2 regions of the Mesorhizobium sp. WSM4819 genome follow, and region 1 is predicted to be linked to the other one. Evidence: predicted binding sites of a transcription regulator. Region 1 holds the regulator's gene; the other holds the start of a gene.
What was found. The regulator LexA, encoded in region 1, represses DNA repair genes until DNA is damaged. The targets are predictions, from matches to a motif close to TGTTCNNNNTGTGTTCNG.

Region 1 (7,621 bases):
CACGCCGCAAAACGCATCTGTGCTTCATGGCAGCGTTGCTGTGCGCGCTTGGTGTGCTCGCCGCCAAGGTGGAAACCTGGCGCGCCGGAACGAAGATGCTCGGTTCGGAAATCCAGACCCGGCTGACCGGCCGTGTCGTCAGGCTCGACCAGATGGCGAACGGCCGGATCAGGCTGACCATCGACGTGATGTCGACCGCCCGGCCGACACTGCGTTATGCGCCCGAACGTGTCAGGGTATCGGCACGCAAGATTCCCGCTGAGATGACCGCAGGCTCGGTGGCAACCGGCTATGTGAGGCTTCTGCCTCCGACTGGCCCGGTCAGACCGGACAGCTTTGACTTCTCCTTCGACAGCTATTTCGCCGGTATCGGTGCCAGTGGCTTTTTCCTCGGCAGTCCAAAGATCGTTGTCTCCGAAGATGCACCGTTAACCGCACGCCTTTCTTCGTCGATCGAGAAGGCGCGCGAAACCATAGCCGACCATATCAGGAACAGCATCGGTGGTGCCGAGGGGGAGATTGCCGCTGCGCTGATCGTCGGCGTGCGTGCCGGCATCCCCGAAGAGATAAACGAATCGATGCGGCGCACCGGCATCTACCACATCATCTCCATTTCCGGCCTGCACATGGCGCTTGTCGCCGGCACCGTCATGGGATTGCTGCGCGGCGCCTTTGCGCTGTTTCCCAACTTTTCGTCGCGCCGGCCGGTCAAGAAATATGCGGCTGCTGCCGCACTCGTCTCCATCGCTGCCTATCTGATCTTTTCCGGTATCGTGGTCGCGGCTGAACGCAGCTTCATCATGCTGGCGGTAATGCTTGTCGCCATGCTGTTCGACCGGGCGGCACTCACCATGCGCAACCTGGCGATTTCGGCCATCGTCGTCATCGTCGTGTCGCCGCATGAGGTGGTCGGCGCAAGCTTCCAGATGTCCTTCGCCGCGACTGCGGCTCTCGTGGGCGCCTATGCCGGTTGGTCCGACTATCGTGCCGACAAGGCCACGGCGCCGCAACGGCGACGGTCACCGGTCGCTTTCGTCACGCGCAAGCTCGTCGCTGGGGCAGGCACCATCGCAATGACCTCCATCATTGCCGGCAGCGCCACCGCGCTGTTCGCCATCTGGCACTTCCAGCGCGTCTCGCCGCTCAGCCTGTTCGCCAATCTGGCCGTCATGCCGATCGTCACGATCGTCATGTTCCTGGCCGTCCTCAGCGCCTTGGCAATGCCTTTCGGCCTCGACGGCCCTTTCCTCTATATGATGGGCAAGGGCCTGACGGCGATGATCGCAATTTCGGGATGGATATCGGAGCGTTCGCCGGTCGATGCAGTCGGCCTGATTTCGTTGCAATCGGTCCTGCTGGTGACGGTCGCCCTGGTCATCGCCACGATGGCGACGACATGGCTGCGGCTTGCCGCACTTCCCTTTGCGCTCGCCGGCCTGCTGACGATTTCCGAGACGCGCACCCCCGACGTGCTGATTTCGGAGGATGCCCATCTGGTGGCGCTGCCGATCGGCGGCGGCGAACTTGCCGTCAACCGGATGCGTTCGAACGAATTCACCACCGACAACTGGAAACATGCGCTGGTTTCAACAACGATCGTCGAGCCGGAGACATTCGAAAAAGGAGATGTGCAGTTCGACATCGCCGACCCGGCCGACCTGCCGCCGGGAACGCCTTTCACCTGCACTGCCGGCCTGTGCCTGGCCCGGCATCCGTCCGGCGCGCTCATTGCGCTCGCCGACGACCGGAAAACCGCGCGGCCGGCCTGTGCCTTTGCGGATTTGATCATCATCGACGACGCCACAGCCTATTACAAACCCTGCCGCAACCCGCTGGTTCTCGTCGTCACCAAACGGCAGCTCGCTCGCATGGGCAGTGCCGCCGTCTTCTTCGATCCGCTATCGGCGACGACGCGCGCAGAAATCCGTTTTGCCGTCAGACAGCCATACAGGCCCTGGCATGAGCAGCGGCGATTTTCGCGCGAGGCGAGGGGCCTGCCGCCATACCGCAGGGCCGAGAAACCCAAGAAGCCTGCTCTTCAGTAACGCCGGATCAGTCCGACGAGCTTGCCCTGCACCTTGACCCGGTCCGGCCCGAAGATGCGCGTCTCGTAGGCCGGATTGGCGGCTTCCAGTGCGATCGAGGCACCTTTGCGGCGGAATCGTTTCAGCGTCGCCTCCTCCTCGTCGACCAGAGCGACAATGATCTCGCCAGGCTGGGCGGTGTCAGCGTTGCGGATGATGACCGTGTCGCCGTCGAAGATGCCGGCCTCGATCATCGAATCACCCTTGACCTCCAGCGCGTAGTGCGTGCCGCCGGTGATCATGTCCGGTGGCACCGAGATCGAATGCGTCTGGTGCTGGATGGCGTCGATCGGCACACCGGCAGCGATGCGGCCCATCACCGGTATGGAGACGGTGGCAACGACGTCGTCGTCATTGCCGGCCGCACGCATGCGCGACGGCGCCGGCTTGATCTGGCGTCCGAGGCCGCCCTGCCCAAGGGAGCCTTGAATGACGCTCGGCGAGAATTTGCGCGCCGCATTGAGGCCCGGCGCGATCGAATCGGGCAGGCGCAGCACCTCCAGCGCGCGGGCGCGGTTGGGCAGGCGGCGAATGAAACCGCGTTCCTCCAGCGCCGTGATCAGCCGGTGGATCCCTGATTTGGAGGCGAGGTCGAGCGCTTCCTTCATCTCGTCGAACGAGGGCGGAATGCCGCTTTCCTTCAGCCGTTCGTGAATGAACATCAGCAGTTCATGTTGTTTGCGTGTCAGCATCGCGACCCCCAACAGAATCAGAAAAACAAACCCAGAACAAACACTATCTGTTCCAGTTGTGTTCCGCAACCATTTAAAGTTTAATGAATGTGTTGACGTTTTGTTCAGCGTAGCATCAGCACGCTGCAGGCGGCGCCCGCTGCGGCTGCGGGAGCGAATGGCTCGCGCACGATCAGTCCGTTGGCGTCGGCCAGCATTCTGAGCATCGAGGAATCCTGGATACTGAACGGCGTTGCCTCAAGCGTGCCAGCTTCTTCCTCCACCTCCGCGCGTACATAGTCCTGCCTGAGATCGTTGGCCGGCATGGCGGCGCCGAGCCGCGCCTGACGCATGTCCTGGCGGAAGGCGCGGCCGCCGAGCCGCGCCAGCAGCGGCTTCAGAAAGAGCTGCGAGCAGACCAGGCTGGCCACCGGATTGCCGGGCAGGCCGATGCAGCGGATGGCGCCCAGCCGCCCGAACATCAGTGGCTTGCCGGGCCGCATGGCGATTTTCCAGAAATCAAGCGCCATGCCTTCGCCGGTCAGCACGTCATGGACGAGGTCATGGTCGCCGACCGAGGCGCCGCCCAGCGTGACGATGACGTCCGCGCCTGCGTCGACGGCTTTTGTCACCAGCGCGGCGATCGCCTCCTTGCGGTCGGGGGCGATGCCGAGATCGAGTGCGCTGGCGCCGACCGAGCGGGCCGCGGCGGCGACGCCATAGGCATTGGAGGAGATGATCTGGTCGGGGCCAAGGTCGCTGCCCGGCGGCAGCAATTCGTCGCCGGTGGCGATGATGGCGACCAGCGGCCGTTTCACCACGCGGACCTGCTGGTGGTTGGCCGACGCCGCCAGCGACAATGCCGCCGGATCTAGCAGGCGGCCTTTCTCCAGCAGCGCGTCGCCCTTCGAGAAATCGAGCCCGAGGCGGCGGATGTTGCGGCCTTCAACCGTCGGCGCGGTCACTTCGACCATGCCGCCACCGAGGTCGCGGACATTCTCCTGGATGACGATGGTGTCGGCGCCTGCGGGAAGCGGCGCGCCGGTGAAGATGCGCACGGCCTGCGCTGGGCCGACTGTTCCGGCAAAGCCTCGTCCGGCCGGCGCCATGCCGATCACCGAAAGTCTCGCGGGCACGGACGCGACATCGTCGGCCCGCACGGCATAGCCGTCCATGGCCGACGCGTTGAATGGCGGCTGGGTGCGGAGCGCCATGAGCGGCTCCGCCAGCACGCGGTCGGCGGCATCCATCAGGGCGACGCTTTCAGCCTGCAAGGGCGCAGCATCCGCAAGCAGGTGCTCGAGCGCCTCGGCGACCGCAAGCAGCGCCATTATTGGCCTGCCCTCTGGGCATCCGCCTTGTAGTCGCCGGATTTGCCGCCGGTCTTTTCCACCAGCCTGATGCCGGAGATCGCCATGCCGCGATCGACCGCCTTGGCCATATCATAGATGGTCAGGCAGGCGACCGAGACGGCGGTCAGCGCTTCCATCTCGACGCCGGTCTTGCCGGTGACGCGGGCCAGCGCCGTGACCTTCAGGCCGGGCAGCGTCGCGTCAGGTTCGATGTCTACCGATACCTTGGTCAACAGCAGCGGATGGCAGAGCGGGATCAGCTCATGCGTCCTCTTGGCCGCCATGATGCCGGCGATGCGCGCCGTGCCCAGCACGTCGCCCTTCTTGGCATCGCCGTCGAGAATCATTTTCAGCGTTTCGGGCCGCATCGAGACAAGACCTTCGGCGATTGCCGTGCGGGTCGTCTCCGCCTTGTCGCCGACATCGACCATATTGGCTTCGCCTTCCGCGCCAAGATGGGTGAGGGCGGCCGACATCGTCAGGTCACCCTGGAGCGACGTGCGTCCGTTTGGACGCACAAAGTACACTCTGACGCTTTGTATCTATGCATCATGCTCTCCGAACATCGATTCCGATTTTCGGGCAGATGCATTGGCGGGCGCCTTGCCCGTCAAAAGCAGGTGCGTCGCAGTGGCCACGTCCTGTTGCCGCATCAGGCTCTCGCCGACGAGGAAAGTGCCAATGTCGCTCCGTTCCAGCCTGCGGCAGTCCTGGTGCGAGAAAATACCGCTCTCGCTGACCAGCAGTCGGTCGGCCGGCACCATAGCCGCGAGCCGCTCCGATGTCTCGATGCTGGTTTCGAACGTCCGCAGATTGCGGTTGTTGATGCCGATCAGCCGCGACGACAGTTTCAGCGCGCGTTCCGTCTCGGCCTCGTCATGCACCTCGACCAGCGCATCCATGCCGAGCTCGAACGCCGTCGTTTCGAGTTCCCTGGCCACGGCGTCATCGACGCTCGCCATGATGATCAGGATGGCGTCCGCGCCCCACGCACGGGCCTCGAACACCTGATAGGGCTCGAACAGAAAATCCTTGCGCAAAGCCGGCAATGTCACGGCGCTGCGCGCATCGGTGAGGAATTCAGGCGCCCCCTGGAAAGACGGCGCATCGGTCAGCACCGAGAGGCAGGCAGCCCCACCTTTGGCATAGGCCGTGGCCAGCGCCGGCGGATCGAAATCGGCGCGGATCAGGCCCTTGGACGGGCTCGCCTTCTTGATCTCGGCGATCAGCGCGAAACTGCCGGATTTGCGTTTGGCTTCAAGGGCCGAGAGAAAGCCGCGTGGTGCGTCGGCATCCTTGGCCTGCGCCTTGATTTCGGCAAGCGGCACCCGCGCCTTCGCCGCCGCGATCTCGTCGCGCTTGTAGGCTCCGATCTTGCGCAGGATATCAGACACGGCGCTATCCGTTCGAAATCTCGACCAGCCGGTCAAGCACCTTCAGCGCGCGGCCGCTGTCGATGGCTTGCGCCGCCGTCGCCATGCCATCGGCAAGCGTCGTCGCCTTTCCCGCCACCACCAGTCCGGCGCCGGCGTTCATCAGCACCGTATCGCGAAAGGCACCGGCAGCGCCGCCCAGCATGTCGCGCAGCGCCTGGGCGTTGTAGGCGGCATCGCCGCCGCGCAATTCGTCCTTGGTATGCCGCTTCAGCCCGACCGCTTCCGGGGTCAGCGTAAAGCTGCGGATCTCGCCGCCGACCAGTTCGGCGACCTGGGTTTCGCCGGTGGTGGTGATCTCGTCATAGCCGTCGCCATGGGCGACCCAGGCGTGGTCGGCGCCCAGTGCCTTCAACGTCTCGGCCACCGGCATGATCCATTCCGGCAAGAAGACGCCAACCATCTGCCTGACGACACCAGCCGGATTGGAGAGCGGGCCAAGCAGGTTGAAGATGGTGCGGGTGCCGAGCTCGACGCGGATCGGGCCGACATGCTTCATCGCCGGATGATGCGCCGGCGCGAACATGAAGCCGACGCCTGCGTCGTGGATGCAGCGGCCGATCGTTTCCGGCGGGATGTCGAGCTTGACGCCGAGCGCGGTCAGCACGTCGGCGGCGCCGGTCTGCGAGGACAGTCCGCGATTGCCGTGCTTGGCCACCGGCACGCCGCAGGCGGCGATGACGAAGGCGGATGCGGTCGAGATGTTGACGCTGTGCGAATTGTCGCCTCCCGTGCCGACGATGTCGATGGCGCCAGCCGGCGCGTCGACGCGCAGCATCTTGGCGCGCATGGTGGCGACGGCGCCGGAAATCTCGCTCACCGTCTCGCCGCGCACGCGCAGCGCCATCAGGAAGCCGCCGATCTGGCCGGGCGTAGCGTCGCCCGACATGATGATGTCGAAGGCATCGCGCGCTTCCTCGAAGGAAAGGGAGCTGCCGGCGGCGACCTTGGCAATATGGGTCTTGAGCGCGCTCATCTGGTCAGGGCTTGGGCAATTGCGGTCTGGTCGATGCGAACGTCATATTGCGTCTGCAGCTGCGCCACCAATTGGTCGAGCAGGTCGTCGGACATGCCGGCGGTGAACGATTTCTGCGCGTCGTCCGGCACCGAGCTGGCGTCGGCTCCGGCAGGCTCGAAGACTTCGGCGATCCTGAACAGGATCTGTCCGTCGCCGGTGGGCGAGGGGATTAATCCGGTCCCGCCTTCGCCTTCGCCGAACATCGCAGCCGCCCCTTCCTTGCCGAAATCGGCGTCGTCCGCCCCGCGCTTGACGCCGCGCTTGGTCTGCTTCTCAAGCTTGAGCTCGCTCGCGATCACGTCGAGCGTGGTGCCGGCCTCGAGACGCTTTTCGAGCTCCTGCCCTTTTGCGGTGAGCCGCTTGGTCGTTTCCGCCGCCGTCCAGTCGGCCACTACCTTCTGGCGGACTTCATCCAGCGTGCGGTCGCGGGCCGGCGTGACCGAATCCACCTCGTAGAACACGAAGCCATTGTTGGCGGTGGTGAGGTCGGGATTTTCGGTGCCGGGTTCGGCATCGAACACCGCCTTGATGAGCTCTGGCGATTCCGGCAGATCCTTGACGATGGTGCCGTCCGGCCTCAGGCCGGTGCGATCGATCGCGTCGACGGTGACGACCTTCAGCTTCAGTTTTTCGGCCGCTTGCTCGAGCGTGCTGCCCGAAGCGCGGCTATCTTCGTAACTGTCGCGCACGTCGAGCAGAATGCGGCTTGCCTCGCCCAGCGCCAAGTCCTTGCGGATGTTGGCGGCCACTTCGGCCAGCGGCTTCACCACTTCGGGCTTGATCTCGGTGACGCGCAGCAGCACCGGACCGAAGGCGCCCTGAACGACCGGGCTGACTTCGTTGACGTTGAGCGCAAAGGCCGCATCCGCCACCGCCTTGTCGGCGATCTTGTCCTTGGACAGCGTGCCGAGCAGCGTGTCGGCCTGCGTCTTGCCCTCGGCGGCGACGAGTTTGTCGAAGGTCGCGCCGGTCTTGAGTGAATCGAGCGCGGCCTTCGCGGCATCGGGCGTTTTGAACACGAGCTGTTCGATGGTGCGCGTTTCCGCCGTGGTGTAGCGCCCCT
Region 2 (7,621 bases), on a different contig from region 1:
GCGAGCACGATCGCTGCGTTCTCGGCCGAGATGCGCAGGCCGGTCTCGCCGCCCGCCTCGACCCGGAGCGCCAGCCTGTCCCCGGTCGGCAACAGCGCCAGGGCCGCACTGAGCGACGTGCTTTCGCCGCTGGGCGCAAGATTTTCGGCGCGCGCCAGGTCGAGCAGACGACGCACCAGCAGATTGAGCCGCCCGGCGTCGGTGACGATATTGTCTGAAAACCGCCGCCGCTCGGCCTCGTCCATTGCGCTACCTGAATCGCGCAGCAGTTCGGCCGCCCCCTGGATCGCCGTCAGCGGCGATTTGAGCTCGTGCGAGACATGGGTGGCGAAGGTCTGGATGCTGTCGGAGCGCGCATGCAGCTTTTCGGCCATCTCGAGGAAAGCGTCGGACAGCGCTGCCATCTCGCGCGTGCCATGATGGTCGAGCGGCCTGATCGCTGCTCGATCACCGGCGGCGATGCGCTTTGTCCGCTCCATCAGCGCGTAGATCGGCCGGCTGACGGTGCGAAGGAAGATCAGGCCGATGAGCAGCGTGCCGCCGAGGATGGCGATCGCCGCCAGCACCACCTTGCCGCGCTCGCCATAAAGATGCTTGACGATGTTGTTCGGCGTCCGCGACAGAAAGACGACGCCGGCGACCTTGCCGTCGACGGCGACCGGCATGGCGACGAAGACGCGGACTCTCGTGCCGCGGCTGACCGAATAGAGCGAAGGTGGCGGCTCGTCTGATATCCTCTGCCTGAGCGCGCTGGCATAGCGGCCGGCTAGGGCTGCGCGAACCTCGCCGACGGCGCCGAGCGACAGGCCGATCTCCTCGCGTCCGGCGATGACGACGCCTTTGGGATCGAGCAGCCGGAAGCCGGCAAGCGTGGTTTTCTGCGTCTCGGCAAGAATACCCGACAGCCGCGCGCCGATCGCCGTGAAGGCGGGATCGACGGTGGCGGCTGTCGCCGCGGGCCGTGTCGCCAGAACCCTGTCGGACGCAAGATCGAGGCTTGGCTCGATCGGCCGGTAGGGAGAGTCCGGATTGTCGCTGTCGGCAGGCACGGCCGCGCCGAGCTTTTCAGCCGGGATGCCGACGTCGCGGACCTCTTGCGCATGGATGGCGGCAAGGGCGGCACCCTGCGCGATCAGCTCGGCCTCGGTCTGGCGGATCAGCTGGTTCTCGTAGAGCCTGAAGAAGAACAGGCCGACCAGCGGCAGCGCCATCACCATGATCAGGATGGCGACAACGACCGTGGCGAGGCGCGGCCGCCATTTATGCGCGGTCACGCGCCGCACCGGCCGAGCCGGAAGCCGACGCCATGCACGGTCTCGATCGCATCCGTGCAGCCGGCCGCCGCCAGCTTGGCGCGGATGTTGCGGATATGGCTGTCGACGGTGCGGTCGGCGACATGGATGTTGCCGGCATAGGCATTGGCCATCACCATGTCGCGCCCAAGCACATGCGCCGGGCGCGCCAGAAACCCTTTCAGGATGGCGAATTCGATCGAGGTCAGCACTAGCGGCCTGCCGTCGAAGCTGGCGGCGTGGCTGGCCGGCAGCAAAGCCAGACGGCCGTGCAAGAATTGCCTGTCGTCGGCCTGTTCGGCTTTTGCCGGGCGGGCGCGCCGCAGGATGACGTTGACGCGGGCGACCAGCTCGCGCGGGCTGAACGGCTTGGTGACATAGTCGTCGCCACCCATTTCGAGCCCGAGGATGCGATCGATTTCTTCATCACGCGCGGACAGGAACAGCACCGGCACATCGGATGTGTGCCGCAGCCGCCGGCAGACCTCCAGCCCGTCCATCTCCGGCATGCCTATGTCGAGCACGACAAGATCGGGCGCGCGGCGCTCGATCGCCTGCAAGGCGGCGGCGCCGTCGGCTACCGCGACCGTTTTCATGCCGGCCTTTTCGAGCGCGAAGCAGATGATCTCGCGGATGTGCGGATCATCGTCGGCGATCAGGATGTGATGCGGCATCGATCAGCGGCCCGGCACGAAGGGTTCGGAGCCCTGAGGAACCACGAACGGGATGGACGTGTCGAGAGTGCGAAGGAGCCGCCAGTCGCGAAAGCTCCAGGCGCGCCAGTTTTCCTGGGCCGCGCGGTAGCCGGCCTCGTCCTGTCCCAGCAAACGGACGAGTTCGCGGTAGGGGGAAACGCTGGCCGTATTGGTCCTGGCCTGCTGCTCGAGGAAGCGATCGAGTGCCGGCCGGGCGCTGGGACCGAGCGAACGCAGGTACCAGAAATCGAGCTCGGTTCCGTGGCCGGTCATTTCGAAGGAGTGCTCGACATTGTAGTTGGCGATCAGGGCGGCAAAATTGATGAACGAGCAGGCATAAAGCGTCGCCGATAGCGTCAGAAGATTGGCGGAAAGCAGCCATTCATTGGATTTTCCGAGCGCGATGCGGGCGATGATCAGGGCAAGGCCCGCCGCCACCAGCCCCATCCAGACGAAGGCGGCGACGCGCCAGTAGGTCAGCGCATAGATGCCGACATAGAGTTCAAGCCGCAGGATCGACGAGATGACCAGCACGATGTTCTGCGCCACCCAGACATAGACCAGCCGGCGGATGAACGGATCGCTGGAAGTGCCACTTCCCGGCCTGAGCGCCGCCAGCACGAAACCGGCGGCGAGCAGCGCCGTGACGATCAGCGGATAGGCGCCGCGATGCGCATAGGCGGCGTAGGTCAGCCCGTCGGGCAGGGCGATGCCGCCCCACAGATAGGTGGCGTCGAGCGCGGTCTGCATCGCGAACAGGATGTTGAAGATGACCAGCGCGCGAAGGATGGCGGCCTTGCCGAAGATGATGTCCTCGATCGCCCTGGCGGGTTTTGTCGTCGTCGTCACCGCGCTGACAGGGACAGGTGTCACCCGACGCGCAATGCGGCGCAAGAAGCGCGGCAGGCGCGGGCGCAAAAAAGCCCAGACGCCGGCAAGCACGACCAGCCAGAAGGCCAGCCGCGGCAGCTGGATGAGGTCGAGCAGTGCGTGGAGATCGATCAGCGACAGCCAGTATTCGATAACCGGATTGGCGGCGCCGAACAGCGCCAGAAACACTGCGCCCAGGGTCAGCGGCATGATCCAGACGGCGATCGCCGCGAAGCCGATGCGCCGCCGGCCAAACCGCCGCGCCGCCTTGCGCAAGCGGACGAAATCGTGGACGAACCGAAACGGCGCTGCGAGCAGGAACAGCGCGACCTGGCCGGCAATGCGGGCAAATCCGCGCCGCAGCCGCCCGACCAGCGAAAGCGCAAAGACGGCCAGCGCCGCAAGCCCGATCGCCACGGACAGCGTACTGACATTTTCAAGGAGCGGCAGCAGTCCGACAAGCAGGGCAACGGGTTTGAACCAGGCCCGGCCGGCGCTGAGCGCCGCGGCCGCGGCGGCCAGCGTCATGCCGAACAGGAAGAGCGTGATGCCGACCGGCTGCCCATAGAAGAAGAAATCGGCCAGCGCGGCAAGCAGCACGGCAACGCCGAGGCGCGCGCAACTGCCCGGCGCGGCGGTAGGCAACGATGTCATGATCGGGCTTTCTCAGCGGCTTTGATCCGGCCGGGGGGCGGAGATTTGCGGATGAGGGAAAGAGAGTCGCCGAACGCGGCGGATCGATGAGCCAGCAACCGTCATTGCGGAGGGGCAGGGACCAACGGGGCTTTCGCGCTCTTGCATGCGCCCTTTTCGCCGGCCGAAATGCAGGCAGCGAGGCGGGTCCGAGGAGATTTTCCGCAATGTTGTGCAGTTTTTGTGCAGGGCAATCGCTTCAGCCAGATGAAAGTTTTCAATTTGTGTCGGAGACGCTAATTGTCGAAGTCGTCGCCGCCCCTCATCGCCCTGCCGGGCACTTCTCCCCGTATAGAGACGGGGAGAAGTGACCGGTCGCAACCGTGGCGTGTATTCTACAACGCTGGAAATTGGCGAAATCATTGAGAGCGCGCCCCTCTCCCCGTCACTATACGGGGAGAGGATGCCGGCAGGCAGGTGAGGGGCAGCACCAACGCCTGAAGATAGGGAAAATTCAACCTGAGGCGATTGGCCCGGTAGAAGCCAGACGGGTTGCTTCGATCGCCTCCAGGCGGCATAGATCAGGCATGACTGAAACCTGCCGCCCGCGCCGCTCGGTGCTTTACGTCCCGGCCTCGAACGACAAGGCGCTGGCCAAGATCTCGTCGCTGGCCTGCGATGCCGTCATCATCGATCTCGAAGATGCCGTCGCCCCGGCCGACAAGGTTTTTGCGCGCGAAAAGCTGGCTGATATTTTCGCTCACCGCGCAAACCTGCGCTGCGAAATGGTCGTGCGCATCAACCCGCTCTCCAGCGAATGGGGCGCCAGGGACTTGCTGGCGGCGGCAAGCTGCGAGCCCGACGCCATCCTGCTGCCCAAGGTCGACACGCCGCGCGACGTCCTGGAAGCCGGCGACGTCCTCGACGACAATTTTTCACCCGACGAGGTAAAACTATGGGCGATGATCGAGACGCCCAAGGCGCTGCTCAACATCGGCCCGATTGCCGAGCTTGGCCGCGATCCGGCCTCGCGGCTGGTCTGTTTCGTTGCCGGAACGAACGACCTGGTCAAGGACACCGGCATTCTCGCTACGCCCGACCGGCGCTATCTCACGCCATGGCTGATGCAGATGGTGCTCGCAGCACGCGCCGGTGGCCTCGACCTGCTCGACGGTGTCTTCAACGATTTTCGCGATCTGGAGGCTTTTGCGCGCGAATGCACGGAAGCAGCCGCCATGGGGTTCGACGGCAAGTCGCTGATCCACCCGGCCCAGATCGATGCCGCAAACCGCGCCTTTGCGCCATCTGCCGAAGCGGTGGCCGAAGCGCGTGCGGTCAAGGAGGCCTTCGCGCTTGCCGAAAATGCCGGCAGGCAAGTCATTGCGCTGAATGGAAAGATGCTCGAACGGCTGCATCTGGCGCAGGCCGAAAAACTGCTGGCGAAGGCGACCGCCAGCGGGGCATGATTGGCAACTTATCACAGGAATGAAAAATGAAACTCTACCGCTTTCTGTCCGGCCCGGACGATTCCAGCTTCTGCCACAAGGTGACGGCAGCGCTAAACAAGGGCTGGCACCTGTTCGGCTCGCCAACCTATTCCTACGACAAGCAGACCAAGGTCATGCGCTGCGGCCAGGCCGTGGTGAAGGATGTCGAGGGCCAGGAATACGGCCCTGGCACCAAGCTCAGCGATTGGTAGATTTGCACAGCTCGACGCAGGGTGCGTTGAGATTCAGGTCAGGCCGCGCCGGAGTCGAAGACGGGCGCGAAGCGACCAGACTGGGTAGTTTCCGAGAACCGGAGCGGAGCGTACTTTTGGGTACGTGAGCACAGGAAGCGCAGGGAACTGCCATTCGCAGGCCGGCATCACCTGAATATCAGCACAGCCTATTCGGCTGCCTCTTCGATCCGCTCCATATCGTCATCCGACAGGCCGAAATGGTGGCCGATCTCGTGGATCAGCACATGGGTGACGATATCGCCCAGCGTCTCCTCGTTCTCGGCCCAGTAATCGAGGATGGCGCGGCGGTAGAGCGTGACGCGGTTCGGCCCCTCGCCGGTCTGCGGATTCCAGCGCTCGGCGATGCCGCGCCCCTCGAACAGGCCGAGCAGGTCGAAAGGCGTTTCCAGCGACAAATCGTCCATGATCTCGTCGGTCGGGAATTCGGCGATCTGGATGACGATCTCGCCGGTCAGCTTGCGAAACTCCTCCGGCAGATGGGCGTAAGCTTCTAGCGCCAGGAACTCCATTTCCTCCATCGACGGCGAAAGCTCGTCGTGCCAGGTACGGGTTTTGTAGATGCGGGCCATGCTTTGTCCTTCTGATCCCGGCATATAGGCTTTCGCGCCGGACTCGGCAATTGGCCGGGTTGCCGCCTTTCGCTGACAGGAATAAATTCCCCATGACTCCGCTTGACTCTTCGGCCGCCCTCTGGAATCTATTAGAACATAACAGGAACAATTGTGAGTGGAAGCTGACCGTCATGGCGACAAGCGCCGTGGCGCGGGAGACTGTTTTTGCCCTGCGCCGCCAGATCGCGAAGATCGAGGGAACGCTGCCCGAGCGCCTGCAGGCGCCGGCCGGCGCAGCCCCCGTTGATGCGCCCCAGGATCCAACAGCTGATGTCACGCCCAAAAATATCCCGCCCAAAAATCTGACAATCGTCCGCCGCGGCCTCGCCGTGGCGCCGCCCGATGCGTTTGTGCGCACCGGCGCCGAAGATCTCGATACTGCGCTCGGCGGCGGCCTGCCGAAGGCGGCGCTGAGCGAGATCCATGGCGCCGCGACCCGCGATGCCGGAGCAGTCGCCGGCTTCGCCCTGTCGCTCGTCAGCCTGATCCTCAAACAGGGACCGCGACTGCCGGTCCTGTGGATCGGCACCGCGGAAATCTTCCGCGAGGCCGGCTTCCCCTATGCCACAGGGCTTCATCGCCTTTTCGGCATCGAGCCGGAGCAATTGCTGTTTTCCGAGGCGCCAAGGCTCCTCGACGCGCTGTGGACCGCCGAGGAGGCCGCCCGGATGACGGCGCTCGCCGCCGTCATCCTCGAAATCCGCGGCAGTCCGCAGCGGCTGGACCTCACCGCGACGCGGCGGCTGCACGCCCGGGCACAGAGCGCCGGCCGGCCGGTGTTTTTGCTGCGCCAGGCCGGCGAACCCGAGCCGACGGCGGCACCCGTCCGCCTCGTCCTGTCGGCGGCGCCGTCGGCACCACGCGAGACGATCGCCGGGCCGCTCGCCGGCTCGATCGGCCGCCCCGCCTTCACCGTCAGCATCGGCAAGAGCCGCACCGCCTTGCCAGGACAATTCACACTGGAGTGGAACCCCGATGAACACATTTTCGAGGAAAGAAGGACCGGGGAAAGACGCGTCAGGCACGAACCGGCAGCGAATCCTGTCCCTGTGGTTTCCGCATCTCGCCGCGGAAAGGATCCTGCGCCAGCGTCTGGGGCGGTCCTGGCGTTCGCGGCCGTCGGATCACCTGCCGCTGGTGATCAGCCATCGCCAGGCGAACGCGCAGCGCATCGCCGCCCTCGACGAGCGGGCTGAGGCGCTTCACCTGAAGCACGGCATGGGCATAGCCGACGCGCGCGCCATGCATCCGTCGATCGACGTCGTGGAAGCCGATCCCGAGGCCGACCGCCGCCTGCTCGAAAGCCTCGCCGACTGGTGCGACCGCTACACCCCGCTGGTGGCGATCGACGCAGCCGATGGCCTGTTCCTCGACGTCACCGGCTGCACCCATCTTTTCGGCGGGGAACGGGCGATGCTGGACGACATCCTGTCGCGCTTTTTCCATCAGGGTTTCGATGTCCGCGCCGGCCTTGCCGCCACACCAGGTGCAGCCTGGGCGGCAGCGCGGTTTTCTGGTGATCGCATCGTCCCCGGTGGCGAGGAGGAAGCGCTTCTCGCGCCCTTGCCGCTGGCGGCGCTGCGCATCGAGCCTGACATCCGCGCCAGCCTGGAAAGCGTCGGCCTGCGCACGGCGGGCGCCGTCATGGCAGCACCGCGCGCGCCGCTCGCCCGCCGCTTCGGCAGATCGCTGCTTTTGCGCCTCGACCAGGCGCTCGGCCGCCTCGACGAGGCGGTGTCGCCGCGCCTGCCGGTGGCGCCGCTTTCGGTCGAACGCCAT

Region 2: the regulator LexA is predicted to act here: its motif matches at 5,933-5,950, upstream of AC0L18_RS31035 (ImuA family protein).

What each region holds. Positions count from the first base shown of each region.
Region 1 is NZ_JBVVQO010000001.1:97,858-105,478, reverse strand. It holds gene AC0L18_RS00470 (ComEC/Rec2 family competence protein) at 1-2,045, shown strand, start outside; gene lexA (transcriptional repressor LexA) at 2,039-2,776, opposite strand; gene AC0L18_RS00460 (molybdopterin molybdotransferase MoeA) at 2,881-4,086, opposite strand; gene moaC (cyclic pyranopterin monophosphate synthase MoaC) at 4,086-4,583, opposite strand; gene trpC (indole-3-glycerol phosphate synthase TrpC) at 4,650-5,501, opposite strand; gene trpD (anthranilate phosphoribosyltransferase) at 5,506-6,516, opposite strand; gene AC0L18_RS00440 (SurA N-terminal domain-containing protein) at 6,513-7,621, opposite strand, start outside.
Region 2 is NZ_JBVVQO010000058.1:18,797-26,417, reverse strand. It holds gene AC0L18_RS31065 (ATP-binding protein) at 1-1,211, opposite strand, end outside; gene AC0L18_RS31060 (response regulator transcription factor) at 1,271-1,966, opposite strand; gene AC0L18_RS31055 (DUF4153 domain-containing protein) at 1,970-3,511, opposite strand; gene AC0L18_RS31050 (HpcH/HpaI aldolase/citrate lyase family protein) at 4,078-4,956, shown strand; gene AC0L18_RS31045 (DUF1737 domain-containing protein) at 4,983-5,189, shown strand; gene AC0L18_RS31040 (metallopeptidase family protein) at 5,378-5,800, opposite strand; gene AC0L18_RS31035 (ImuA family protein) at 5,974-7,038, shown strand; gene AC0L18_RS31030 (DUF6504 family protein) at 6,980-7,621, shown strand, end outside.